2 regions of the Streptomyces sp. NBC_00158 genome follow, and region 1 is predicted to be linked to the other one. Evidence: riboswitches for the same ligand, from Rfam matches in the RefSeq annotation. Region 1 holds a riboswitch; the other holds the start of a gene.
The links. A riboswitch is a leader RNA that binds a small molecule or an ion and turns the genes downstream of it on or off. The one in region 1 is predicted to bind ZMP and ZTP.
Positions count from the first base shown of each region.

Region 2: it holds a riboswitch for ZMP and ZTP, as region 1 does, so the genes downstream of both, OG553_RS04850 (bifunctional 5,10-methylenetetrahydrofolate dehydrogenase/5,10-methenyltetrahydrofolate cyclohydrolase) here and glyA (serine hydroxymethyltransferase) in region 1, are expected to answer to the same signal.

Region 1 covers NZ_CP108161.1:2,798,309-2,802,494, forward strand. The annotation lists gene glyA (serine hydroxymethyltransferase) at 291-1,559, opposite strand; ZMP/ZTP riboswitch at 1,595-1,685, opposite strand; gene rocD (ornithine--oxo-acid transaminase) at 1,803-3,008, shown strand; gene OG553_RS12655 (hypothetical protein) at 3,154-3,717, shown strand; gene OG553_RS12660 (glutathionylspermidine synthase family protein) at 3,737-4,186, opposite strand, start outside.
Region 2 covers NZ_CP108161.1:1,059,822-1,064,007, reverse strand. The annotation lists gene OG553_RS04860 (RNA polymerase sigma factor) at 1-1,525, opposite strand, end outside; gene OG553_RS04855 (methyltransferase domain-containing protein) at 1,740-2,501, opposite strand; ZMP/ZTP riboswitch at 2,559-2,661, shown strand; gene OG553_RS04850 (bifunctional 5,10-methylenetetrahydrofolate dehydrogenase/5,10-methenyltetrahydrofolate cyclohydrolase) at 2,736-3,581, shown strand; gene OG553_RS04845 (NADH:flavin oxidoreductase/NADH oxidase family protein) at 3,642-4,186, shown strand, end outside.

The DNA of each region.
Region 1 (4,186 bases):
CCCGCGCCTCAAACGCCGGCGGGGCTGAGATGTGCTGCGCACATCCAGCCCGCGCGGCGATTGAGCGCACCGGGCGCGGAGCGTCCGGTATCGGGGTCAGGGGCAGCGCCCCTGGGAACGGTGGAAGGGCGGGTAGGGGACCTCGCCCGCGCAGCGGCCCACCACCCGCACCCGACCCCACCGGCACCCGCCACCCGAACCGACCCCGCCCAACGGGCCGGCGGACGGAGTCCGGCGCAGCGGCGCGAAGCCGGAGAGGCGCCCCGGCGCCGAGCCGCGCGAGCGGCGCGTCAGAGGGGGAGCCCCGGGGCCGGGAAGGCCGACATGAGGGACGAGACCTCGGCGCGGATGCCGGCAAGGGCCGGCTCGTCGGCCTTGGCGGCGGCGTCCACCGCGCGGGAGATCCAGTCCGCCACCACCGGCATGTGCGCGGCGGTCAGGCCGCGCGAGGTCAGCGACGGCGTGCCGATGCGGATCCCCGACGGGTCGAACGGCTTGCGCGGGTCGAACGGCACCGTGTTGTAGTTGACCACGATCCCCGCCCGGTCCAGCGCCTTCGCCGCGACCTTGCCCGGGACGTCCTTGCCGGTGAGGTCGATCAGGATCAGGTGGTTGTCCGTGCCGCCCGAGACCAGGTCGAAGCCCCGCTCCAGCAGCGCCGCGGCCAGCGCCTTCGCGTTGGCCACGACCGCGTGCGCGTACGAGACGAAGGACGGCTGCGCGGCCTCGTGCAGGGCCACCGCGATGCCCGCCGTCGTCTGGTTGTGGGGGCCGCCCTGGAGGCCCGGGAAGACCGCCTTGTCGATGGCCTTCGCGTGCTCCTCCTTGCACATCAGCATCGCGCCGCGCGGGCCGCGCAGGGTCTTGTGGGTGGTCGTGGAGATGACGTCCACGTGGCCCGCCGGGGAGGGGTGGGCCCCGCCCGCGATCAGGCCGGCGATGTGGGCCACGTCCGCGACGAGGACCGAGCCGGCCTCCTGGGCGATGGCGGCGAAGGCCTCGAAGTCGATGGTGCGGGGCAGGGCCGTACCGCCGCAGAAGATGATCTTCGGGCGTTCGGCCAGGGCCAGCGCCCGCACCGCGTCGTAGTCGATGAGCCCGGTGCCGGGCTGCACCCCGTACTGGACGCCGCGGAACCAGGAGCCCGTGGCCGAGACGCCCCAGCCGTGCGTCAGGTGCCCGCCCATCGGCAGGGCCATGCCCATCACCGTGTCGCCGGGCTTCGCGAAGGCCAGGTAGACGGCCAGGTTGGCCGGGGAGCCGGAGTACGGCTGGACGTTGGCGTGGTCCACCCCGAACAGGCCCTTGGCCCGCTCGATCGCGAGGGCCTCGACGCGGTCGATGTTCTGCTGGCCCTCGTAGTAGCGGCGGCCCGGGTAGCCCTCGCTGTACTTGTTCTGCAGGACCGTGCCGGAGGCCTCCAGCACGGCCGCGGAGACGTAGTTCTCGCTGGGGATCAGCCGCAGGGTCTCCGCCTGGAGGGTCTCCTCGGCGGACACGAGCGCGGCGAGCTCGGGGTCGGTGGCGAACAGGGCGGGCTGGCGGTGGTGCGCGGTCATCGCGGCTCCTCCGGGGTCGATGTCGAATCTCGTCCCCGCGAGGCCCAGGCGAGCGGCCCTGTGTGCGGTCGTGCGCGCACGACTCCCCCGGAGTTGGTTCTCCGTACGCCAGTCGCCGTGCGTACCGAACACCATAGCGGGCGCGGCACCGATGAGGTTTCCGGTTCCACGATCCGAGCGACGATACAAATGACGTCACCCACGTCACCCGCGCCACCAGCCAGACGGACGATCGGAGACCCCGTGTCGAGAACTGCTGATGCCATCCGCTCCGCCGACGAACACAGCGCGCACAACTACCACCCCCTGCCGATCGTCGTCGCGTCGGCGGACGGGGCGTGGATGACCGACGTGGAGGGCCGCCGGTACCTCGACATGCTCGCCGGGTACTCGGCGCTCAACTTCGGGCACGGCAACCGCAGGCTGATCGACGCCGCCCGCGCGCAGCTGGAGCGGGTCACCCTCACCTCCCGCGCCTTCCACCACGACCGCTTCGCCGACTTCTGCGCCGAACTCGCCGCGCTGTGCGGCAAGGAGATGGTGCTGCCCATGAACACGGGCGCGGAGGCGGTGGAGACGGCGGTCAAGACGGCCCGCAAGTGGGGGTACGAGGTCAAGGGCGTCCCGGACGGCCAGGCCAAGATCGTCGTCGCGGCGAACAACTTCCACGGCCGTACGACGACCATCGTGTCCTTCTCCACCGACCACGAGGCCCGCGACCACTACGGCCCCTACACGCCCGGCTTCGAGATCGTCCCGTACGGGGACCTGACCGCCCTCGACGCCGCCGTCACCGCCAACACCGTGGCCGTGCTGCTGGAGCCGGTCCAGGGCGAGGCCGGGGTGCTGGTCCCGCCGGCCGGGTACCTGGCGGGCGTACGGGAACTGACCCGCGAGCGGAACGTGCTGTTCATGGCGGACGAGATCCAGTCGGGCCTGGGCCGCACCGGCCGGACCTTCGCCTGCGACCACGAGGGCGTCGTGCCCGACGTGTACGTCCTCGGCAAGGCGCTCGGCGGCGGTGTGGTGCCGGTGTCGGCCGTGGTCGCCGACCGGGACGTGCTCGGGGTGTTCCGGCCCGGGGAGCACGGGTCCACCTTCGGCGGGAACCCGCTCGCCTGCGCCGTCGCGCTGGAGGTCATCGCGATGCTGCGCACCGGCGAGTACCAGCAGCGCGCCGCGGAACTCGGCGACCACCTGCACCGGGAGCTGAACCTGCTGATCGGCGGGGGCGCGGTGACCGCCGTCCGCGGCCGCGGGCTGTGGGCGGGCGTGGACGTCGACCCGGCGATCGGGACGGGCCGCGAGGTCTCCGAGAAGCTGATGGAGCTCGGCGTCCTGGTGAAGGACACCCACGGCTCGACGATCCGGATCGCGCCGCCGCTGGTGATCTCCAAGGAGGACCTGGACTGGGGCCTCGACCAGCTGCGGTCGGTGCTCTGCGCGTAGTGGTCCCGGCGGCGGGTACGGCCGTACCCCGGCCGTGCCCGCCGCTGCGGTGGACACGGGGAGCGGCCCGGCGGACGATGGAGGGACCCGTACGGGTGCGCGTCCCCGGCTCGCGCCGGGCCGACCCTCCGATGGGAGCACCCCCATGCACCGACGCGACCGACACATCCTGCTGTGCGCCGCCCTGGCGTCCTCCGTCGCCCTCGGCGGCGCCGCGGCCCTCGCGGCGCCGGCCTCCGCGGCGCCGACGGCGGTCCCCGCCGCCAGCTGCACGGTCACCCCCGACCCGTCGGGGAACTTCGTGGTCATCACCGGCGAGGGGTTCACCGCCCCGCGCAACCTCAACGACGGCGAGTCCACCGAACCCCTGAACATCGACGCGAACGGCAACTTCCGCGTCCAGCGCTTCCAGAAGAACGTCGACTACACCGTCCTCGCGGTGAACGAGGACCAGAACTTCGTCTTCGTGAACTGCCAGGTCAAGCAGGCCACGAAGCCGACGGGCCCGTCCACCACCGCCCCCACGAACTCGCGGGAGTACAAGCACGGCTACGCGGACGGGTACTTGGCCGGCGTGAAGGCCGCGTCCCGGTCGGACTGCACCGTCCCGCCCCAGCCCGACAAGAGCCGGGACCACTCCAAGAACTACTGGCAGGGCTGGACGGCGGGCGCCGAGGCCTCCTACGACAAGCAGTGCCCCAGCGGCTGACGGCCGACGGCCGACGGCCCTAAAGAATGACGTGCGGCAGGAAGCGGGCGTACTCGTCCGTGACCGGGCCCGCCGATTCGCGGATGCCCAGCCCCGCCGCCTCCTCCTCGACGACCCACGCGCCGAGCACCGTGCGGTTGCCGTCGAAGTCGGGCAGCGGGGCCAGCGCCTGGAAGACGTACGTCTCCCCCTCGGCCGGGACGAAGGGCTCGCCCTCCCCGCCCGCCTCGTGCAGCGTGACCCCGGCGCCCTCCCGGCCCAGCAGCGGCTTGGCGACGTACCCGCAGGTGTCGGCCAGCTCGCGGGGGCCGTCGAGATAGGCGGGCAGCAGGTTGGGGTGCTCGGGGAACAGCTCCCACAGGATCGCCAGCAGCGCCTTGTTGGCGAGGAGCATCTTCCACAGCGGCTCGATCCAGGCGGTGGTGCCCGAGCCGCCGCCGTGGTCGTAGGTGCCCAGCACCTGCGGGGC
Region 2 (4,186 bases), 1.7 Mb from region 1:
TGGACTCGATCTGGCGGATGCGCTCACGGGTGACCCCGTACACGCGGCCGATCTCGTCCAGCGTCTTCGGCTGGCCGTCGTTGAGGCCGTAGCGCATCGAGACCACGCCCGCCTCGCGCTCCGAGAGCGTGCCCAGGATGGACTGGAGCTGCTCCTGGAGGAAGGTGAAGGACACGGCGTCGGCCGGAACGACCGCCTCGGAGTCCTCGATGAGGTCACCGAACTCGCTGTCGCCCTCCTCACCCAGCGGGGTGTGCAGGGAGATCGGCTCGCGGCCGTACTTCTGGACCTCGATGACCTTCTCGGGGGTCATGTCGAGTTCCTTGCCCAGCTCCTCCGGGGTGGGCTCGCGGCCCAGGTCCTGGAGCATCTGGCGCTGCACACGGGCGAGCTTGTTGATGATCTCGACCATGTGGACGGGGATGCGGATGGTGCGCGACTGGTCGGCCATGGCACGCGTGATCGCCTGCCGGATCCACCAGGTCGCGTACGTGGAGAACTTGAAGCCCTTGGTGTAGTCGAACTTCTCCACCGCGCGGATCAGACCGACGTTGCCCTCCTGGATCAGGTCCAGGAAGAGCATGCCGCGGCCCGTGTAGCGCTTGGCCAGCGAGACCACGAGACGGAGGTTGGCCTCCAGCAGGTGGTTCTTGGCCCGGCGGCCGTCCTCGACGAGGATCTCCAGCTCGCGCTTGAACGCGGGCTTGTGGTCCTCCTCCTCTTCGAGCTTGTACTCGGAGAACAGGCCCGCCTCGATGCGCTTGGCGAGCTCGACCTCCTGCTCGGCGTTGAGGAGCGGCACCTTGCCGATCAGCTTCAGGTAGTCCTTGACCGGGTCGGCGGTGGCACCGGCCACCATGACCGTCTGCGCCGGGGCGTCGTCCTCGTCGTCGTCGGACAGCACGAAGCCCTGGCCGCCGGCCTTGGGCGCCTCCTCCTCGGTCTCGTCGGCGAGGTCCTCGACGGCCCAGTCCTCACCCTCGACGGCCGGGTTCTCGGCGTCGTCGGCGTCCTTGGCGCCGGCCTTCTTCGAGGCGGCCGTCTTCTTGGTGGCCGTGGCCTTCTTGGCGGCGGCCTTCTTGACCACGCGCTTCTTCGGCTCGGCGGCGGCCTCGGCCGACACCTCCTCCGACGCGGCGGCCGACGGAGCGGATATCGCCGCGGCGGCGGCCGGGGCGGGAGCGGTGGCGGAGGCCTTGCGCGCGCCGATGGGGCGCGGCGGGGCGACCGCCTTCTTCGTCACGGTGCGGGCCGGGGCGGCAGCTGCCTTGCGGGGCTTCTTGGCAGCAGCCTTCGTGGCGGGGGCGGCGCTGACGTGGAGGGCGACACCCTCCTCGTCCAGGACCTGGTTCAGGCTGCGCAGGACCCGCTTCCACTGGTCCACCGGGATGCGGCCGGCCTCGAAGGCCTGGCGGACATCGTCACCGTTGATGTGACCCTGCTCGCGGCCGCGCTCGACGAGCGCGACCAGGGCCTCGGATTCGGCGATCTCCGGAGGGAACGTACGGGACGGGCTGAGCGACACAAGGAGCCTCTCGTTGCGAACAGATAAGGAGTGGGCGGGACATCATCGCGCGGACTCGGGAAACAGACCGAAGCGGGTCTGTATTCCGGGGCCGCGCGAGGACACCTGTCGGTTCATCGCCTGCCCGAGTCGATTCGTTACGCGCTGAATTGAGTGACCTGCGCCACGCTGTGGCCGCGCAACCGATCCGGCGTGGATCCGTCCGCACTCAGGGTCACTCCTTCTTGCGGGCCTCGATGAGGAAACGGGCGGTGTGCGCGACGAACGGACCCTCGCGTCCGATCCGTTCGTGGAGCTCGCGCAACCGGTCCCGGTACTGGCCGACCGTGAAGCCTGGAACCATCCAGATCACCTTCCTCAGGAAGTAGATCACGGCGCCGATGTCGTGGAACTCCGTACGCAGCCGCTCGGAGCGCAGGTCGGTGATCTCCAGGCCGGCCCGGGCGGCGTCGGCCACCGCGTCGTCGGGGTGGCGGGCCCGGCGGACCTCCTCCGGCTGCGGGCCGAGGAAGTACTCGACGAGCTCGAAGACGCTCGACGGACCCACCTGCTGCGACAGGTACGTCCCGCCCGGCGCCAGCACCCGGGCGATCTCGTCCCACCAGATGGTCACCGGATGCCGGCTGGCGACCAGCTCGAAGGCTCCGTCCCCGAAGGGCAGCGGCGGCTCGTCGGAGTCCGCGACCACCACCGCGCCCAGCGGGTGCAGCAGCCGGGTCGCCTTGTCGATGTTCGGCGGCCAGGACTCCGTGGCGGCCATCAGCGGGGGCAGCGGGCCCGCTCCGGCGAGCACCTCGCCCCCGCCGGTCTGGATGTCCAGGGCCGAGCGGACGCGGGCCAGGCGCTCGCCCAGCAGCCGCTGGTAGCCCCAGGAGGGCCGCTGCTCGGTGGCCCGGCCGTCGAGCCAGGAGAAGTCCCAGCCGTCGACGGAGACGGACTCCGCCTCGGCCACGAGATGGTCGAAAGTGCGCGTCATGTCTCGATCGTCCCAGCTCGGGCCCCGGTCATCCACCGGATAAGTCGACTACAGTGGGCACCGGGCCGTGACTGGCGTTCGGGTGGATCACCACCGGGGAGCGGCCCGGCGTACGCCACGACGGTCCGTACGTCGTCTGCCGCGCGCCTGGGCGAAACGCGATCCGCGAACCGCGATCCGCAGCGACGTTCAGGAGACCCCGTGACGACTGCCCCCACCGCCACCGCCCAGCTCATGGACGGCACCGCCCTCGCCCGCCGCGTGTCGGAGCGGACCGCCGCCCTCGCGGCCAAGATCACCGAGCGCACCGGCACCGCCCCCTGCCTGGCCACCGTCCTCGTCGGCGAGGACCCCGCTTCCGTGACCTACGTCAAGATGAAGCAGAACCGCTGCGCCAAGGCCGGGATCACCTCCCGCCACGTGGAGCTGCCGGCCGAGACCACCACCGAGGAGCTCGTCGCCGCGATCACCGCCCTCTCCGAGGACCCGGAGATCAGCGGCATCCTGCTCCAGCACCCCGTCCCGCACCACATCGACGAGCGCGCCGCCTTCGAGGCCATCGCCCCCGGCAAGGACGTCGACGGCGTCACCATGCACTCCTTCGCCGCCATGGGCTTCGGCCTGCCCGGCTTCGTCTCCTGCACCCCCGGCGGCATCATGCGCCTGCTGGAGGAGTACGACGTGGACCTCACCGGCAAGCACGCCGTCGTCGTCGGCCGCAGCGCCATCCTGGGCAAGCCCGCCGGCATGCTGCTCCTTGAGAAGAACGCCACCGTCACCTACTGCCACTCCCGCACCCGGGACCTGCCCTCGATCGTGCGCCAGGCGGACGTCCTGGTCGCCGCCGTCGGCAAGGCCGAGTTCATCCGCGGCGAGGACATCAAGCCCGGCGCCGTCGTCCTGGACGCCGGCTACAACGAGGGCAACGTCGGCGACGTCCACTTCGAGTCGGCCGCCGCCCGCGCCTCCCTCATCACCCCGGTGCCCGGCGGCGTCGGCCCGATGACCATCGCGGTCCTGCTGGAGCAGACCGTCCAGGCCGCCGCGGCACAGGCGGGGCTGGACCTCACCGAGCTCTGAGGCGATCATCTTGTGGCGCGGCCCCGCGTGACGGCCGCGCCACAAGCTTGGGGGACTCGGATGGACTTGTTCGCACCGCTCCACCTGCCCGGCGGCACCACCCTTCCCAACCGTCTCGCCAAAGCCGCCATGGAGGAGAGCCTCGCCGCCCAGCCCGGCCAGCTCCCCGACCGGCGCATGGAACGGCTGTACACCCGCTGGGCGCGCGGCGGCGCGGGACTCGTCATCACCGGCAACGTGATGGTCGACCGGCGAGCCCTGACCTCCCCCGGCACCGTCGTCCTCGACGAGCACTCCCCGCTGGAACCCTTCCGCCGCTGGGCCGCCGCCGCGACCTCGGGCGAGGCCCGGGTCTGGATGCAGATCAACCACCCCGGCCGCCAGGTCGGCGCCGACATGCCCGGCACCGCCTGGGCCCCCTCCGCCGTCCCCATCAGCCTCGGCAGGCACACCAAGCGCTTCGCCCGCCCCACCGCCATGACCGGCGCCGACATAGAGGCGACGATCGCCCGCTTCGTCCTCACCGCCCGGCGCGCCGAGGAAGCCGGCTTCCACGGCGTACAGGTCCACGCCGCGCACGGCTACCTGCTCAGCCAGTTCCTCTC